DNA from 2 places in the Streptomyces sp. G7(2002) genome. Region 2 is predicted to be linked to the other one. Evidence: riboswitches for the same ligand, from Rfam matches in the RefSeq annotation. Region 2 holds a riboswitch; the other holds the start of a gene.
The links. A riboswitch is a leader RNA that binds a small molecule or an ion and turns the genes downstream of it on or off. The one in region 2 is predicted to bind glycine.
Positions count from the first base shown of each region.

Region 1 (7,683 bases), 6.1 Mb from region 2:
CCTCGCGGTCCTCCCAGCACTCGAAGATGTTCGGGCACCCGGCCTCCTGGCACACGGTGTGCAGCCCTTCGGCCTCCACCTGCGCGCGCAACGCGTTGTACTCCGGCCCCATCCTCACCCGTGTCCTCATCCACTCGGGCTTTCGTTCGACCGGGGTCCGGCTGTTGCGCACCTCAAGTCGCAGCAGCCTGCGGCCGTCGGGCGAGGCGGCGGGTGTGGGGGCGTCGCTCATGTCACAGCTCCGGGTACAAAGGGTGGGCGTCGGTGAGCGTGGCCACGCGAGCCCGCAGCTCGGCGGCGAGGCTCGGGGTGTACGCCGGCTTGAGGGCCTCGGCGATGATGTCGGCGACCGCCGCGAATTCGGCTTCCGCGAAGCCTCGGCCGGCCAGCGCCGGAGTACCGATCCTCAGTCCCGAGGTCACCATCGGCGGGCGGGGGTCGAACGGTACGGCGTTGCGGTTGACCGTGATGCCGATGTCGTGCAGACGGTCCTCCGCCTGCTGCCCGTCGAGCTCCGACTCCCGCAGGTCGACCAGGACCAGGTGGACGTCGGTGCCACCGGACAGCACGGAGACGCCCGCGTCCGCGACATCGGGACCACTCAGCCGCTCGGCGAGAAGCCGGGCACCCGCGAGGGTACGCTCCTGGCGCCGGCGGAACGCCGGCTCGGACGCCATCTTGAACGCGACGGCCTTGGCAGCGATCACATGCTCCAGCGGCCCGCCCTGCTGGCCGGGGAAGACCGCACTGTTGACCTTCTTCGCCACGTCCGCACGGTTGGTCAGCACCACTCCACCGCGCGGCCCGCCGAGCGTCTTGTGCGTGGTCGTGGTGACCACGTCGGCGTGCGGCACCGGGTTGGGGTGCAGGCCCGCGGCGACCAGACCGGCGAAGTGCGCCATGTCGACCATCAGGTACGCGCCGGAGCGGTCCGCGATCCGCCGGAAGGCGGCGAAGTCCAGCTGCCGGGGGTAGGCCGACCAGCCCGCGATGATCAGCTGCGGCCGGTGCTCCATGGCCAGCCGCTCGACCTCGGCCATGTCGACCCGGTTGTCCTCCGCGGAGACGTGGTAGGCCACGGTGTTGTAGAGCTTGCCGGAGAAGTTGATCCGCATGCCGTGGGTGAGGTGCCCGCCGTGCGCGAGGTCCAGGCCCAGGATGGTGTCTCCCGGTTGGAGCAGCGCCGTCATCGCGGCGGCGTTCGCCTGGGCGCCCGAGTGCGGCTGCACATTGGCGAAGGACGCACCGAACAACGCCTTGATCCGGGTGAGGGCGAGCCGCTCGATGACGTCGACGTGCTCACATCCGCCGTAGTAGCGGCGGCCCGGGTAGCCCTCGGCGTACTTGTTCGTCAGGACCGAGCCCTGCGCCTCCATGACCGCGACCGGTGCGAAGTTCTCGCTCGCGATCATCTCCAGCGTGTTCTGCTGCCGCGCCAGCTCGGCGCGCACGGCGGTGTGTACCTCGGGGTCGAAGTCGGCGAGCCGACGGTCGAGTACGGACATGTCATTCTCCTGCCGTGAGTGCCGCATAGGCGGCGGCGTCCAGCAGGTCCGGCGTACCGGCGATCCGCATCCGGAACAGCCAACCGGCCCCGAACGGGTCGGAGTTGACCAGACCGGGGTCGGCCACGGCGGCTTCGTTGATCTCGACGACTTCGCCGTCCGCGGGAGCGAACAGGTCGCTCACGGACTTGGTCGACTCGATCTCTCCACACGCGTCGCCGGCCTTGATCGTCGTGCCCACGGCAGGCAGATCGAGGTAGACGACGTCGCCGAGCGCGTCGGAGGCGTGTGCGGTGACACCGACGGTCGACAGGTCGCCCTCGTGCGCGATCCATTCGTGGTCGCTGGTGTACTTCAGGTCGGGGGACAGGCTCATGATCTGTTCTCCTGTGGGGGTCAGGCTCGGCGTCGGTAGAAGGGCAGCTCGACGATCTGGGCGGGCTCCTTGCTGCCCCGGATGTCGACGAGCACCTCGGTGCCGGGTGCGCTCCGGCCGGTCGGCAGATAGGCCATGGCTATGGCGTGGTCGAGGGCGCGTCCCGCCTCGGGTCCGGAAAGCTCGATCTCTCCCCTGTGGGTGAGGTCGAAGATTCCGGCGGTGGTCCGTACCGCGTGGTGCTCGGCCAGCTCGGAGGTGTAGCGCAGGGGCATGGACCAGCCGGCGAAGTCGGTGAACGACGCACCGAGCTCCGCGTGAAGGTCGTGCAGGGGAGTCTTCTTGAGCATGGTGGTTCCTCTTCGGACCGTGATCGGCCCGGGTCAGGACGCGAAGGCTTCGGGAGGCGGGCAGGAGCAGACCAGGTTGCGGTCGCCGTGCGCCTGGTCGATCCGGCCGACCGGTGGCCAGTACTTGTCGGGCGTGACGCCCGCCGGGAATGCGGCCCGCTCGCGCGAGTAGGCGCGGGTCCACTCGCCGGCGATCGCGGCGGCGGTGTGCGGTGCCTGTCGCAGCGGGCTGTCCTCAAGGCCCCAGACACCCTTGTCCACCAGGTCGATCTCCGCACGGATCGCGATCATCGCCTCGCAGAAGCGATCCAGTTCAGCGAGGCTCTCGCTCTCCGTCGGCTCGACCATCAGCGTGCCGGGGACCGGAAAGCTCATCGTCGGCGCGTGGAAGCCGTAGTCGATGAGCCGCTTGGCGATGTCATCGACCGTCACCCCCGTGGCGGCGGTGAGGGGGCGTACGTCGAGGATGCACTCGTGCGCGACGAGGCCCGACTCCCCGGCGTACAGGACGGGGAAGTGTGACGCGAGGCGCCGGGCCACGTAGTTGGCGCTCAGCACGGCCGTCCGGGTTGCCTCGGTCAGCCCCTCGGCGCCCATCATCCGGATGTAGGCCCACGGGATCGGCAGGATGCCGGCACTGCCGAACGGCGCGGCGCTCACCGCCCCGATGCCGTCGCGGCGCCCGGTGTCGGGGTGCAGCGGGTGGGTGGGCAGGTACGGCGCGAGGTGTTCGGCCACCGCGACCGGGCCGACCCCCGGCCCGCCGCCGCCGTGCGGGATGCAGAACGTCTTGTGCAGATTCAGGTGTGACACGTCGCCACCGAACTCGCCGGGCTTGGCGACTCCGAGCAGCGCGTTGAGGTTGGCGCCGTCGACGTACACCTGTCCGCCGTGCTCGTGCACCAGCTCGCACAGCCGGGTGATGCTGTCCTCGTAGACGCCGTGCGTGGAGGGATAGGTCACCATGATCGCGGCCAGGTTGTCGGAGTGCTTCGCGCACTTCGCCTCGAGGTCCCCGAGATCGACGGTGCCATCGGGCCGCGATGCCACCACGACGACGCGCATCCCGGCCATGGCGGCCGAGGCCGCGTTGGTGCCGTGCGCGCTTGCCGGGATCAGGCACACATCGCGTCCGGCCTGGCCGTTGCTCTCGTGGTAACGGCGGATCGCCAGCAGGCCGGCGAGCTCGCCCTGCGATCCCGCGTTCGGCTGGATGGAGACCTTGGCGTACCCGGTGACCTCTGCCAGCCAGGTCTCGAGCTGCTCGACCAGGGCCAGGTACCCGGCAGCGTCCGTGAGGGGCGCGAAGGGGTGCAGGTCGGCAAAGCCGGGCCAGCTGACCGGCTCCATCTCCGTGGTCGCGTTGAGCTTCATCGTGCAGGACCCGAGCGGGATCATCCCGCGGTCCAGCGCGAAGTCACGGTCGGAGAGCTTGCGCAGATAACGCAGCATCGCGGTCTCCGACCGGTGCCGGTGGAAGACCGGGTGGGTGAGGAAGGGGGAGGTGCGCCGCAGGTCCGGCGGAAGCGCCGCCGAAGCGCCGGCCGCCGGGCCGTCCAGGTCGTCCCCCACCGCGCCGAAGGCGTCGAGCACGAGACGGACATGGTCCCGCGAGGTGGCCTCGGAGCAGGAGATGCCGACGTGGTCACCGTCCACCAGCCGCAGGAGCAACCCCTTGTCGTGCGCGGCCGCGACGACCTCCTCGGCACGGCCGGGGACCCGCACCAGCAGAGTGTCGAAGAACTCGGGGTGCACCACCGTGATCCCGCTGTTCCGCAGCCCGGTGGCGAGGAGTGTGGCGTGCCGGTGCGTCCGCCGGGCGATCCCGGTCAGCCCCTCGGGGCCGTGATAGACGGCGTACATCGACGCGACCACGGCGAGCAGGACCTGCGCCGTACAGATGTTGGAGGTCGCCTTGTCGCGTCGGATGTGCTGTTCGCGGGTCTGCAGGGCGAGGCGGTACGCCGGCCGGCCGGCGTTGTCCACGGAGACGCCCACGAGCCGGCCGGGCAGGTGCCGTTCGAGCCCTTCGCGGACCGCGATGTAGCCGGCGTGCGGGCCGCCGTAGAACAGGGGGACACCGAACCGCTGGGACGATCCCACGACGATGTCGGCGCCGAACTCACCCGGCGGCACGAGCAGCGTGAGCGCCAACAGATCGGCGGTCACGGTGACCTGCGCCCCGCGCGCTCGCGCCGCGGCGGTCACCTCGCGCAGATCGCGGACGGCGCCCGAGCAGCCGGGGTAGGACAGCACCACCCCGAAGAAGTCGTCCTCCGGCAGCGGCGCGGCGACGTCGATCTCGACGATCTCGATGCCGACCGCGGCGGCACGCGTGCGCAGGACGTCGAGGGTCTGCGGCAGGGTGTCGCGGTCGACCAGGACGCGGTGGCGACTCCTGCCGGCGACACGACGCATGACCGTGACGGCCTCAGCCACCGCCGTGGCCTCGTCGAGCAGCGACGCGTTGGCGGTCGGCAGCCCGGTGAGGTCTCCGACCATGGTCTGGAAGTTGATCAATGCCTCGAGCCGGCCCTGGCTGATCTCCGGCTGGTAGGGCGTGTAGGCGGTGTACCACGAAGGGTCTTCCAGCACATTGCGCCGGATCACCGCGGGCGTGGTGGTCGCGTGGTAGCCCAGTCCGCTCATCGGGACGGCCACGGTGTTCCTGCTCGCGAGCTCCTGCAGCTCGGCGCGGGCTTCGGTCTCGGTGGCGGCGGCAGGCAGGTTCAGTTCGGAAGCGCTGCGGATGCCGCTCGGGACGGCGGCGTCGATGAGGGCGGCGAGCGTCGGGTAGCCGACTTCGGCCAGCATCTTGGCGCGGTCGGCGTCGCCGACGCCGATGTGGCGGGCGGCGAACTCACCCGACGCGGAGGACTCGGTGAAGGTCATGGTGGGAGGCTCCCTCTGGGGGCACCGCACATGCGGCGCCGTGGACGGGTGGCCTCCCCGCTCTGTCATCGGTACCTGAGAGCTTCACCACCGGGTCCGGCGGTTTGCACCGTGGGCGCAGGACATGACGTCCTGTCTTTCCAGAGTCGCCTGGCCGAAGCGGTAGTTGGGCCTGAGAGATTCTGGGGAGAGTTGCTCCTTCGGCGCCTCGCCAAGGGTGGACGAGGGCTCTCCCGCTTCGGTTCGAACAGCGCGATGTGAAGTTGTGGGGCCCGACCGTGAGGCCGGGGGGGCGGGGGAGGATTGGCTCCTTCGGCTCCACGTCGTCACATGACGTGGGCTCTCCCGCGCAGAGTCGTCAGCTGTGTAGGTGCTGTCGGATCTTTCCGGAGGCAACGTAAGGGCACCGGAAGACAGCCGTCAAGAGTCCGTCCGGTGTACGGGCCGGTAACGGATCGGCCCAGGATGTGCGCCTTGAGCTGCACAAACGCCGTGCCGAACGCCGTGCCCCACGGGGGAGCGCCGTACTACTCGGAAGTAGTGTCCAGCGTTCGGCCGGTCCCTTGACCGGTTGCTGATGTGGCCCTAGCCTCACCGCACATTGCCGTTCACCCCGGAGCGGGAGAGCACTGGATCAGCCAGACCCAGGCGCCGAAGGAGCAACACCTCCCCGGAATCTCTCAGGCACCCCTACCGCTCGGGCAGGCAACTCTGGAAAGCAGGCGCAAAGGCGCCTCGCCGACGGTGCAAGCCGCGTGCTGAGCGCGGCGAAGCTCTCAGGCTCATGACAGAGGGGGAGGCTCACTCGGCCGCACGGGCTCCTGCCCGTGCTCGACATTCGAGGAGCCCCTGATGGCTGTTCCGCCGCCTCTTCCCTGACCGCCACTGCCTGGCGGCTCCCGGGCTGATCTTCGATCTACTATGTGGGACCGTTCTGACGCCGTTCCGGTCGGCTGCCGCATGCCCGCGCGCGCAGCCCGCCCTGCCGCTCGCCCCCTGTGGGCGGGTGATCATTCTCCGAGATACCCCCTGTCCCGTGCCCGCACGGGTATTGAGATCTGCGAGGTTTGCCCATGCCTGAACGCAGTGACACCGGCTCGACGGCCGCGCCGGACCAACCGGCGGCCGGATCCACGCCCCCGCCCGAGGGCGAGCAACACCTCTCCCGTCAGCTGTCCAACCGGCACATCCAGCTCATCGCGATCGGCGGTGCGATCGGAACCGGCCTGTTCATGGGCTCGGGCAAGACGATCTCGCTGGCCGGGCCCTCGGTGATCTTCGTCTACATGATCATCGGCGTGATGCTCTTCTTCGTGATGCGGGCGATGGGGGAGCTCCTGCTCTCCAACCTGCGCTACAAGTCCTTCGCCGACTTCGCGGCCGACCTGCTGGGGCCATGGGCCGGCTTCTTCACCGGCTGGACCTACTGGTTCTGCTGGATCGTCACCGGCATCGCCGACGTCATCGCGATCTCCGGGTATGTGTCCTACTGGTGGCGCGACCTACCGCTGTGGATACCGGCGCTGGCCGCCGTCATCCTCTTGATCGCCTTGAACCTGCCCACCGTGAAGGCGTTCGGCGAGACCGAGTTCTGGTTCGCACTGATCAAGATCGTCGCGATCGTGGCGCTGATCGTTGTCGGACTGGTCATGGTGTTCAGTCACTTCCAGGCGCCCGGGGGTGCGGCGGCAAGCTTCTCCAACCTCTGGAGCGACGGAGGGTTCTTCCCCACCGGCCCCATGGGGTTCGTCGCGGGATTCCAGATCGCGACCTTCGCCTTCGTCGGCATCGAGCTGGTCGGCACCACCGCGGCCGAGGCGGAGAACCCGGAGCGGAACCTGCCCAAGGCGATCAACTCGATCCCGGTGCGCGTGATGCTGTTCTACGTCGTCGCGCTGACCGTGATCATTTCGGTCACGCCCTGGCGCGAGATCAGTGCGGAGCGCAGTCCGTTCGTCGTGATGTTCACCCTTGCCGGCCTGGGGATCGCCGCCTCGGCGATCAACTTCGTGGTGCTGACCTCGGCCGCCTCGTCCGCGAACTCGGGTATCTACTCCACCTCACGGATGGTGTACGGGTTGGCCCGCGAGGGCGATGCCCCGGCGCGCTTCGGCAGACTCACCTCCAGGAAGGTACCGGCCAACGCCCTGCTCCTCTCCGGGGTGTTTCTGCTCGCCGGTGTGGTCATGGTCGCCATGGACGACTCGATCATCGAGGCGTTCACCCTGGTGACCACCGTGTCCGCCGTGCTGTTCATCTTCGTCTGGTCGATCATCCTGATCAGCTACCTCGTCTATCGCAAGCGCCGTCCGCACCTGCACGAGGCGTCGAAGTTCAAGATGCCCGGCGGCATCGTCATGTGCTACGTCGTGCTCGTGTTCTTCGCGTTCCTCATCTGGGCGCTGACCCAGGAGCCCGACACGCTGCAGGCCTTGCTGGTGACCCCGGTCTGGTTCGTCATCCTCGGCATCGCGTGGGCGGGCCTCCGCCGCCGCCCGGGCCATGCTGCCCGTGAGGCGGCCTTCCGTTCCGAACTCCACAACGCGCAGCAGGACTGATA
Region 1 is NZ_CP102609.1:551,390-559,072, reverse strand. Features, by position in the region: gene lipA (lipoyl synthase) at 1-232, opposite strand, end outside; gene glyA (serine hydroxymethyltransferase) at 234-1,505, opposite strand; gene gcvH (glycine cleavage system protein GcvH) at 1,507-1,881, opposite strand; gene NUT86_RS02485 (glycine cleavage T C-terminal barrel domain-containing protein) at 1,902-2,231, opposite strand; gene gcvP (aminomethyl-transferring glycine dehydrogenase) at 2,265-5,123, opposite strand; glycine riboswitch at 5,176-5,273, opposite strand; glycine riboswitch at 5,274-5,369, opposite strand; glycine riboswitch at 5,733-5,829, shown strand; glycine riboswitch at 5,830-5,921, shown strand; gene cycA (D-serine/D-alanine/glycine transporter) at 6,197-7,681, shown strand.
Region 1: it holds a riboswitch for glycine, as region 2 does, so the genes downstream of both, gcvP (aminomethyl-transferring glycine dehydrogenase) here and gcvT (glycine cleavage system aminomethyltransferase GcvT) in region 2, are expected to answer to the same signal.

Region 2 (7,683 bases):
TCCGTTATACGGACAAGAGTTCGGGCTGAGCGGAGTGCATACCCACGGGAAAGGGGCTCAACTGCGGGGCGCCTGGGGCGAATTCACCCCAGGCACCGACGGCGGAGCGGCACCGTCAGGCGTCAGTAGGGACGCGGGTAGCCGTAGCCGTAGGAGGGCGCGGGAGCCTGCGGCTGGACATAGCCGTCACGGTCGAAGAAGGGGCGCGTGGAGGCCCGCATCCACATGCCGACCGGGTCGTACTCGTCGTTCATCGCGACCGTGGAGACGGGCAGACCGTCCGGAACCGCGCCGATCGACTGCTGGATCATCAACCGCACCGAATCCACCGCTTGTTGGCCGGTGTCGTACAGATCCAGACCGATCGCCAGATATGGGGCACCGAGCGCGGGCTGGACCCAGGCCCGGCGCAGCGACCGTACGGCGGGCGTGCGATGGGCGTTCTGGGCGAGGAGCGCGTAGAACTGCGGGATGTCGATGACCGGTTCCGAGATCCGCAGCGGCCCGGCGGGCAGCCGGTCGAGGCCGCCGGCGATACGGCGCAGGTCCAGCCAGGGGATGCCGACGCCGCCACCGGGAGCATGCGGATTCAGCCACAGGCCCCAGCGGTCGGGGAAGAGCGCGGCGGCGATCTCGGTGCCGGTGACGACCTCGTGGTCGCGGTTCCAGCCGGAGGCGGCGAGCTCGGGCGCCGAGGTCACACACGGCGCATAGCCGAGGCCCTCGACCTCCATGTTTCCGTACTGCGCATCGGGCATACCGGCCCGGCCGTGCCAGAGCAGCATCCAGACCTGGCCCGCGGCGAGCGCGTGCAGCAGTGCCTCATAGGCGTCGTAACGGCCTGGCGAGACCTGCTGCAGCAGCTGCTCCAGCTGTCCGGCCGCCGCCGGCCCCTGATGCGCACCCGCGCTCACGTGGTCCGTCCCTTCTCTCAGCAGGGCACGTGTGGGTGCGCCCGCCTGTCATCCAACCAGCTTAGGGCTTGCCCTACGAGTGGTCCCGAGAGTAGAAGGGGCGCACACGCTCCAGCATCCAGTCGGCGACCGGGTCACCCTGGGCGAGGTCGAGCATGACGAGCTGTACGGGCCAGGGCAGCGGTACTGCGCCGAGCGCACGTCCGAGGGCTGACAGTACCCTCTCGCGCGCGGTGCCGTCCTGCAGCGCCGTGGGATCCGCCGCGACCTGAACACCGACGAACAGTGCGGGCGTGTCGCCCTCGACGCTGGCCAGGGCACGCCGGGCAGTCAGGACAATTCCGGCGCCGGAGAACTCCAGCCCGGCGGAGGCCAGGAAGTCCACCGGCTCGTCCTGCCAGTCCGGTTCGAAGAGCCGCACCCGGCCGCCGCTCGGCAGCCCGTCGAACTCCTGATGTCCGTGATGCCGCTCCCGGCACAGTTCGGCCACCGCGGGCGGCGGCAGCGGGACGCCGACCGTCCCGTCGGGGTTGACCGCGATGCCGATCTGCGGCGGCAGTCCGCGGGCGAACTCCCGGGCCGGGGCCACGGTGAACGACATGTGCGAGCCGACCACCCGCAGGAACTCCTGCTCGGAGCTGTAGACCGGGACATAGGGCGCGCCGTCGAGCTCGACGGTGGGCAGATCGAGGCCGCGGGCGCCGAAGCCCGCGCTCTCCGGGCCGCCGCCGCTGGGCAGCGGCACCCACAGCCAGCTGCGGCCGAGGATCTCGACGATCCGGCCGCCGGCACCCGGGTGCCCGACCGACGCGGACAGCACCTCTTCGAGCTCGTTCGCCGGCCACGCCAGCTGCGGTATCCCCTGCTCCGGAAATGTCATGTGCACCCACCCGTTCCAAACCGCGCCATCTGGCCAAAGACCCTAAACGAGAAGGCGCGCGGTGCGGTGTGCGGGGGCGTGCCCGGCAACACACGGGACAGCCCTCAGTGGAAGCTGACCGTCTCCAGGGCGCTCGCCGCCCGCCGGTCGAGGAGGACGGCCGAGCAGAAGCCCTTCGGCAGCCGGGCCGACTCCGCGGCGCCGACCAGCCGGCCCACCGCCCTGCGGTGCCGTGCGAAGGCGTACCCCGACACCCCGCGGCCCCGTGACTCCTGGCCGGAAAGCGCCACCTCGGGTGCCACATCGAGCAGCACCAGATGCGCCCCGCGGCCGCCGCGCAGCGCCGAGCGCGCGATCCAGCGGCGCACCCACGCCAGCGTCCCGCAGTCGTGCACCACCACGCTGTCGCCGGAGCGCAGCGCACGGCCCAGGGCCAGATAGTGGGCGGCCCGGACCAGCGGGCGGTAGAGGCCGTACGGCAGCCGGTGCAGTCTGCCGCGCTCCCAGCGCTCGCGGACGTCCTGGGAATCGATGCGGTGCACCGCGGCGCCGTGCCCGTCCAGGGGCGGTACGACACGGTGCATGAGGGTGCTCTTGCCGCTGCCCGGCAGCCCGGAGACCACGACCAGGTCACCGGCCGGAAACCGCAGCTCGGCGGCGTCCGGCGGCCGGCCGTCGCTCCGCAGGTCCACGACCTCGGTGCGGCGCCCCGGCCGGATGACGGGCCGCGGCGCACGGCCGGCCCGGGACATGGCGGCGGACGGCGCCGACCGCACGGCGTCCGGGGGCACGACCCCTGAAGTCGCCCCGAATGCCGCTTCGCTGTGCACCGTGATCGCCCTCCCCGTCCGTTCTGGTCCGGTTCGAGTCCGTCCCCTACCCGCAGAGTGTCAAGAAAAGGTAATGCCCATCAAGGCGATTGTCCGATCTGCCCACGTCGTGGGCGGGGCGGCGGTGGGGGCTCCTTTTCCGGCGATCCCGTGCAATGATGTGGCCGCCACGTGCACATCGGAGCTCATCCGTGCACCGCCAACTGCATACCGGCCGCTTGAACCCGTGCGGGAGAGTCCCCGGCCGCCATGGCGGGGCGCCGAAGGAGCAAGTCCTCCCTTGAATCTCTCAGGCCCCTATACCGCGCGGGCGAGGCAGATCTGAAAAGCGAGCCACTGCCCGGCCTACGGGGCGGCTCCACCCAAGGTGCAAACCGGGTCCGTTCGCGGGATCCCGGTGAACCTCTCAGGTTCCGATGACAGATGGGGAGAACGTCTTGTCACCCCTGCCTGGGAGCCCAGAACCATGACTGATGCCCCCCGTCGCACCGCGCTGGATGCCACCCACCGCGCGCTCGGCGCGACCATGACCGACTTCGCCGGCTGGGACATGCCGCTGCGCTACAGCAGCGAGCGCGACGAGCATGTCGCCGTCCGTACCCGCGCCGGCCTCTTCGACCTCTCCCACATGGGCGAGATCACCGTCACCGGCCCGCAGGCCGCCGACCTCCTCGACTACGCGCTGGTCGGCAACATCGGCGGCGTCAAGACGGGCCGCGCCCGCTACACCATGATCTGTGAGGCCGAGGGCGGCATCCTCGACGACCTGATCGTCTACCGCCTCGCCGACCAGGAGTACATGGTCGTCGCCAACGCCTCCAACGCCCAGGTGGTGCTGGACGCGCTGACCGCGCGGGCGGGCGGCTTCGACGCCGCGATCCGCGACGACCGGGACGCCTACGCACTGCTCGCGGTGCAGGGCCCGGAGTCCCCCGCCATCCTCAAGACGCTGACGGACGCCGATCTGGACGGTCTCAAGTACTACGCCGGGCTGCCCGGCACGGTCGCCGGTGTGCAGGCGCTGATCGCCCGTACCGGCTACACCGGTGAGGACGGCTTCGAGCTGTTCGTCCGGCCGGCGGACGCGGTCGCCCTCTGGGAGGCCCTGACCGAGGCGGGCAAGGACGCCGGTCTGGTGCCCTGCGGGCTCTCCTGCCGCGACACCCTGCGCCTGGAGGCGGGCATGCCGCTCTACGGGCATGAGCTCACCACCGCGACCACGCCGTTCGACGCGGGCCTGGGCCGGGTCGTGAAGTTCGAGAAGACCACCAACAACGGGGACTTCGTGGGCCGTGAGGCCCTGACCGCGGCCGCCGAGCGGGCCGAGACCCGGCCGCCGCGCAAGCTGGTCGGTCTGGTCGCCCAGGGCCGCCGGGTGCCGCGTGCCGGATACCCGGTCGTCACGGCCGACGGCACGGTCATCGGCGAGGTCACCTCCGGGGCCCCGTCCCCCACGCTCGGCAAGCCGATCGCCATCGCCTATGTCGACGCGGCCTACGCCACACCGGGCACCGAGGGTGTCTGCGTGGACATCCGTGGAAGCCATGAGCCGTACGAGGTCACCGCTCTGCCGTTCTACAAGCGGCAGAAGTAGCGGTTCCCCCGCGGCAGACACGGCGGCGGCGCGCGCCCGCGCGTCTCACTGCGCAAGACCCCATTCACGATCACACCCTCGCGTACAGGAGAATCGAGCCATGAGCAACCCCCAGCAGCTGCGCTACAGCAAGGAGCACGAGTGGCTGTCGGGCGCCGAGGACGGCGCCTCGACGGTCGGCATCACCGAGCACGCGGCCAACGCGCTCGGCGACGTCGTCTTCGTGCAGCTCCCTGAGGTCGGCTCCACGGTCGCGGCGGGCGAGACCTGCGGCGAGCTGGAGTCGACGAAGTCGGTCAGCGATCTCTACTCGCCCGTCGACGGTGAGATCACCGAGATCAACGAGGATGTCGTCAATGACCCCTCGCTGGTGAACTCCGCCCCGTTCGAGGGTGGTTGGCTGTTCAAGGTGAAGATCAGCGGCGAGCCGGGCGAACTGCTCTCGGCCGACGAGTACGCCGCCTTCATCCAGAGCTGAGCCCCGGCTCTCCCCCGCTTCCGGCCTCGCCCGGACGGGGGACCTCCGACCCGCCACCGCCCGCGGGGAAGCTCCCCCGGATTCCGTCCCGGGGGACCCCCTCGCGCCCCTGACTCCCCAGGAAGACTCATGTCGCTTCTCAACAGCTCCCTCCATGAGCTCGACCCCGACGTCGCCGCCGCCGTCGACGCCGAGCTCCACCGCCAGCAGTCCACCCTCGAAATGATCGCGTCGGAGAACTTCGCCCCCGTCGCCGTCATGGAGGCCCAGGGCTCCGTCCTCACCAACAAGTACGCCGAGGGCTACCCCGGCCGCCGCTACTACGGCGGCTGCGAGCACGTCGACGTCGTCGAGCAGATCGCCATCGACCGCATCAAGGCCCTCTTCGGCGCCGAGGCCGCCAACGTCCAGCCGCACTCGGGCGCGCAGGCCAACGCCGCGGCCATGTTCGCGCTGATCAAGCCGGGCGACACCATCCTGGGTCTCAACCTCGCCCACGGCGGGCACCTGACCCACGGCATGAAGATCAACTTCAGCGGCAAGCTCTACAACGTGGTGCCCTACCACGTCGACGAGAAGACCAACCTCGTCGACATGGAGGAGGTCGAGCGCCTCGCCAAGGAGCACCGCCCCAAGCTGATCGTGGCCGGCTGGTCCGCCTACCCGCGCCAGCTCGACTTCGCCGCCTTCCGCCGCATCGCGGACGAGGTCGGCGCCTACCTCATGGTCGACATGGCGCACTTCGCCGGCCTGGTGGCGGCGGGTCTGCACCCCTCCCCCGTGCCGCACGCCCACGTGGTCACCACCACCACGCACAAGACCCTCGGCGGCCCCCGCGGCGGTGTGATCCTCTCCACCCAGGAGCTCGCCAAGAAGATCAACTCGGCGGTCTTCCCGGGCCAGCAGGGCGGCCCGCTGGAGCACGTCATCGCGGCCAAGGCGGTCTCCTTCAAGGTCGCCGCCTCCGAGGACTTCAAGGAGCGCCAGCAGCGCACCCTGGACGGCGCCCGCATCCTGGCCGAGCGCCTCGTGCAGGACGACGTCAGGCAGCACGGCGTCTCGGTCCTGTCCGGCGGCACCGACGTCCACCTCGTCCTGGTCGACCTGCGCGACTCCGAGCTGGACGGACAGCAGGCCGAGGACCGCCTCCACGAGGTCGGCATCACCGTCAACCGCAACGCCATCCCGAACGACCCCCGCCCGCCGATGGTCACCTCCGGCCTGCGCATCGGCACCCCGGCCCTGGCCACCCGCGGCTTCCAGGCCGAGGACTTCCGCGAGGTCGCCGACATCATCGCCGAGGCCCTCAAGCCCAGCTACGACACCGACGCCCTCAAGGCCCGGGTCACCGCGCTCGCGGACAAGTTCCCGCTCTACCCGTCGCTGTGACGCGTCTCATGCGGTGAGATCCCGGACCGTCCGCGCAGGGCGGTCCGGGAGTGAACGGGCCGTGAGCCCGGGGCCGTTGGCCCCGGGCTCGTGGTCTGCGGGGACCGGTGCGCGCCGGTGCTCCGGCAGCGCAGTGCCATTCCCGTCAATTGGCCGAAATAAGGTGTCGGCGGCACACGTCAACGGCCCTTCGGCAGCGAGGGGCATGCGGCACCAGCAGGACGGACGACACTTCCATGGACATGAGCGCCGGCGGGCGCAAGGGGCTCAGCCTCTTCGCCCTCATCATGATCGGCATAGGTTCGATCTTCGGCTCCGGATGGCTCTTCGGGGCCGGCGCAGCAGCCCAGGTGGCAGGCCCCGCGGCGCTGGTCGCCTGGGTGATCGGTGTCGTCTTCATCGGCATGATCGCGATGTCGTACGCGGAGGTCGGCTCGGCCTACCCGATCCCCGGCGGGATGGCCCGCTACGGGCATCTCTCGCACGGCCCGGTCCTCGGCTTCCTCACCGGCTGGGCGGTGTGGATCGCGACCGCCTCGCTGATCCCGATCGAGTCGATCGCGGCCACCCAGTACATGACGTCCTGGAGCTTCGACTGGGCGAAGGGCCTGGTCGATCCGGCCACCCACCAGCTGACCCTCTCCGGCACGGCGGTGGCGCTGGTCCTGACCCTCGCGCTCTGGCTGACCTGCTTCTGGTCGGTCCAGCTGCTGGCCCGCGCCAACACCGTGCTGACCCTGGTCAAGTTCGCCATCCCGGTGCTGGCGGTGCTCGCCCTGATCGGGTCCGGCTTCCACACCTCCAACTTCACCGCCCACGGCGGCTTCGCCCCGTACGGCTGGCCGGCCGTGCTCACCGCCGTCACCACCTGCGGTGTGGTCTTCGCCTTCAACGGGTTCCAGGCCGTGGTCAACCTCGGCGGCGCCGCCAAGAACCCGGGCCGGGCCATCCCGCTCGCCCTGGTCGGCGCGCTCTCGCTGGGCCTGGTGATCTATCTGGCGCTGCAGGTCGCGTACCTCGGCTCGGTGCCGCCGGAGCTGCTGGAGCGGTCCGGCGGCTGGCAGGGCGTGAACCTCAACTCGCCGTTCGCCGACCTGGCGGGGCTGCTGATGCTGCACTGGGTGGTCACCATGCTGCAGTTCGGCGCGTTCATCTCGCCGGCCGGGTCCAACATCGCCAATGTCGCCTCGGCCGCGTACATGGTCACCAACCTCGCCGAGACCGGGTTCTTCCCCCGGAAGCTGGCGGCCGTGCACCCCCGCTACGGCACCGCCCGCCCCGCGATGTGGCTCAACCTCGGCTTCTCCGTCCTGCTGCTGCTCACCGTCGGCCGCAGCTGGCAGGCGCTGGCCGGTGTGGTGTCGGCGGCCATGGTCATCTCGTATCTGATCGGCCCGGTCGCGGTCGGGGTGCTGCGGCGGACCCGCCCTGACCTGCCCCGTCCCTTCCGGCTGCCGGCCGCCGGGGTGCTGTGCCCGGTCACCTTCGCCTTCGCCGCCTGCGCGCTGTACTGGTCGAAGTGGCCGGAGACCGGCAAGATCACCGTGCTGACGCTGGTGGCCGTTCCGGTCGCGGCGCTGGTGCTGTGGCGCCGGGGC
Region 2 is NZ_CP102609.1:6,675,498-6,683,180, reverse strand. Features, by position in the region: gene NUT86_RS28560 (enhanced serine sensitivity protein SseB C-terminal domain-containing protein) at 123-914, opposite strand; gene NUT86_RS28555 (enhanced serine sensitivity protein SseB) at 988-1,794, opposite strand; gene NUT86_RS28550 (AAA family ATPase) at 1,899-2,624, opposite strand; glycine riboswitch at 2,844-2,939, shown strand; glycine riboswitch at 2,940-3,057, shown strand; gene gcvT (glycine cleavage system aminomethyltransferase GcvT) at 3,091-4,218, shown strand; gene gcvH (glycine cleavage system protein GcvH) at 4,319-4,696, shown strand; gene glyA (serine hydroxymethyltransferase) at 4,826-6,085, shown strand; gene NUT86_RS28530 (APC family permease) at 6,322-7,683, shown strand, end outside.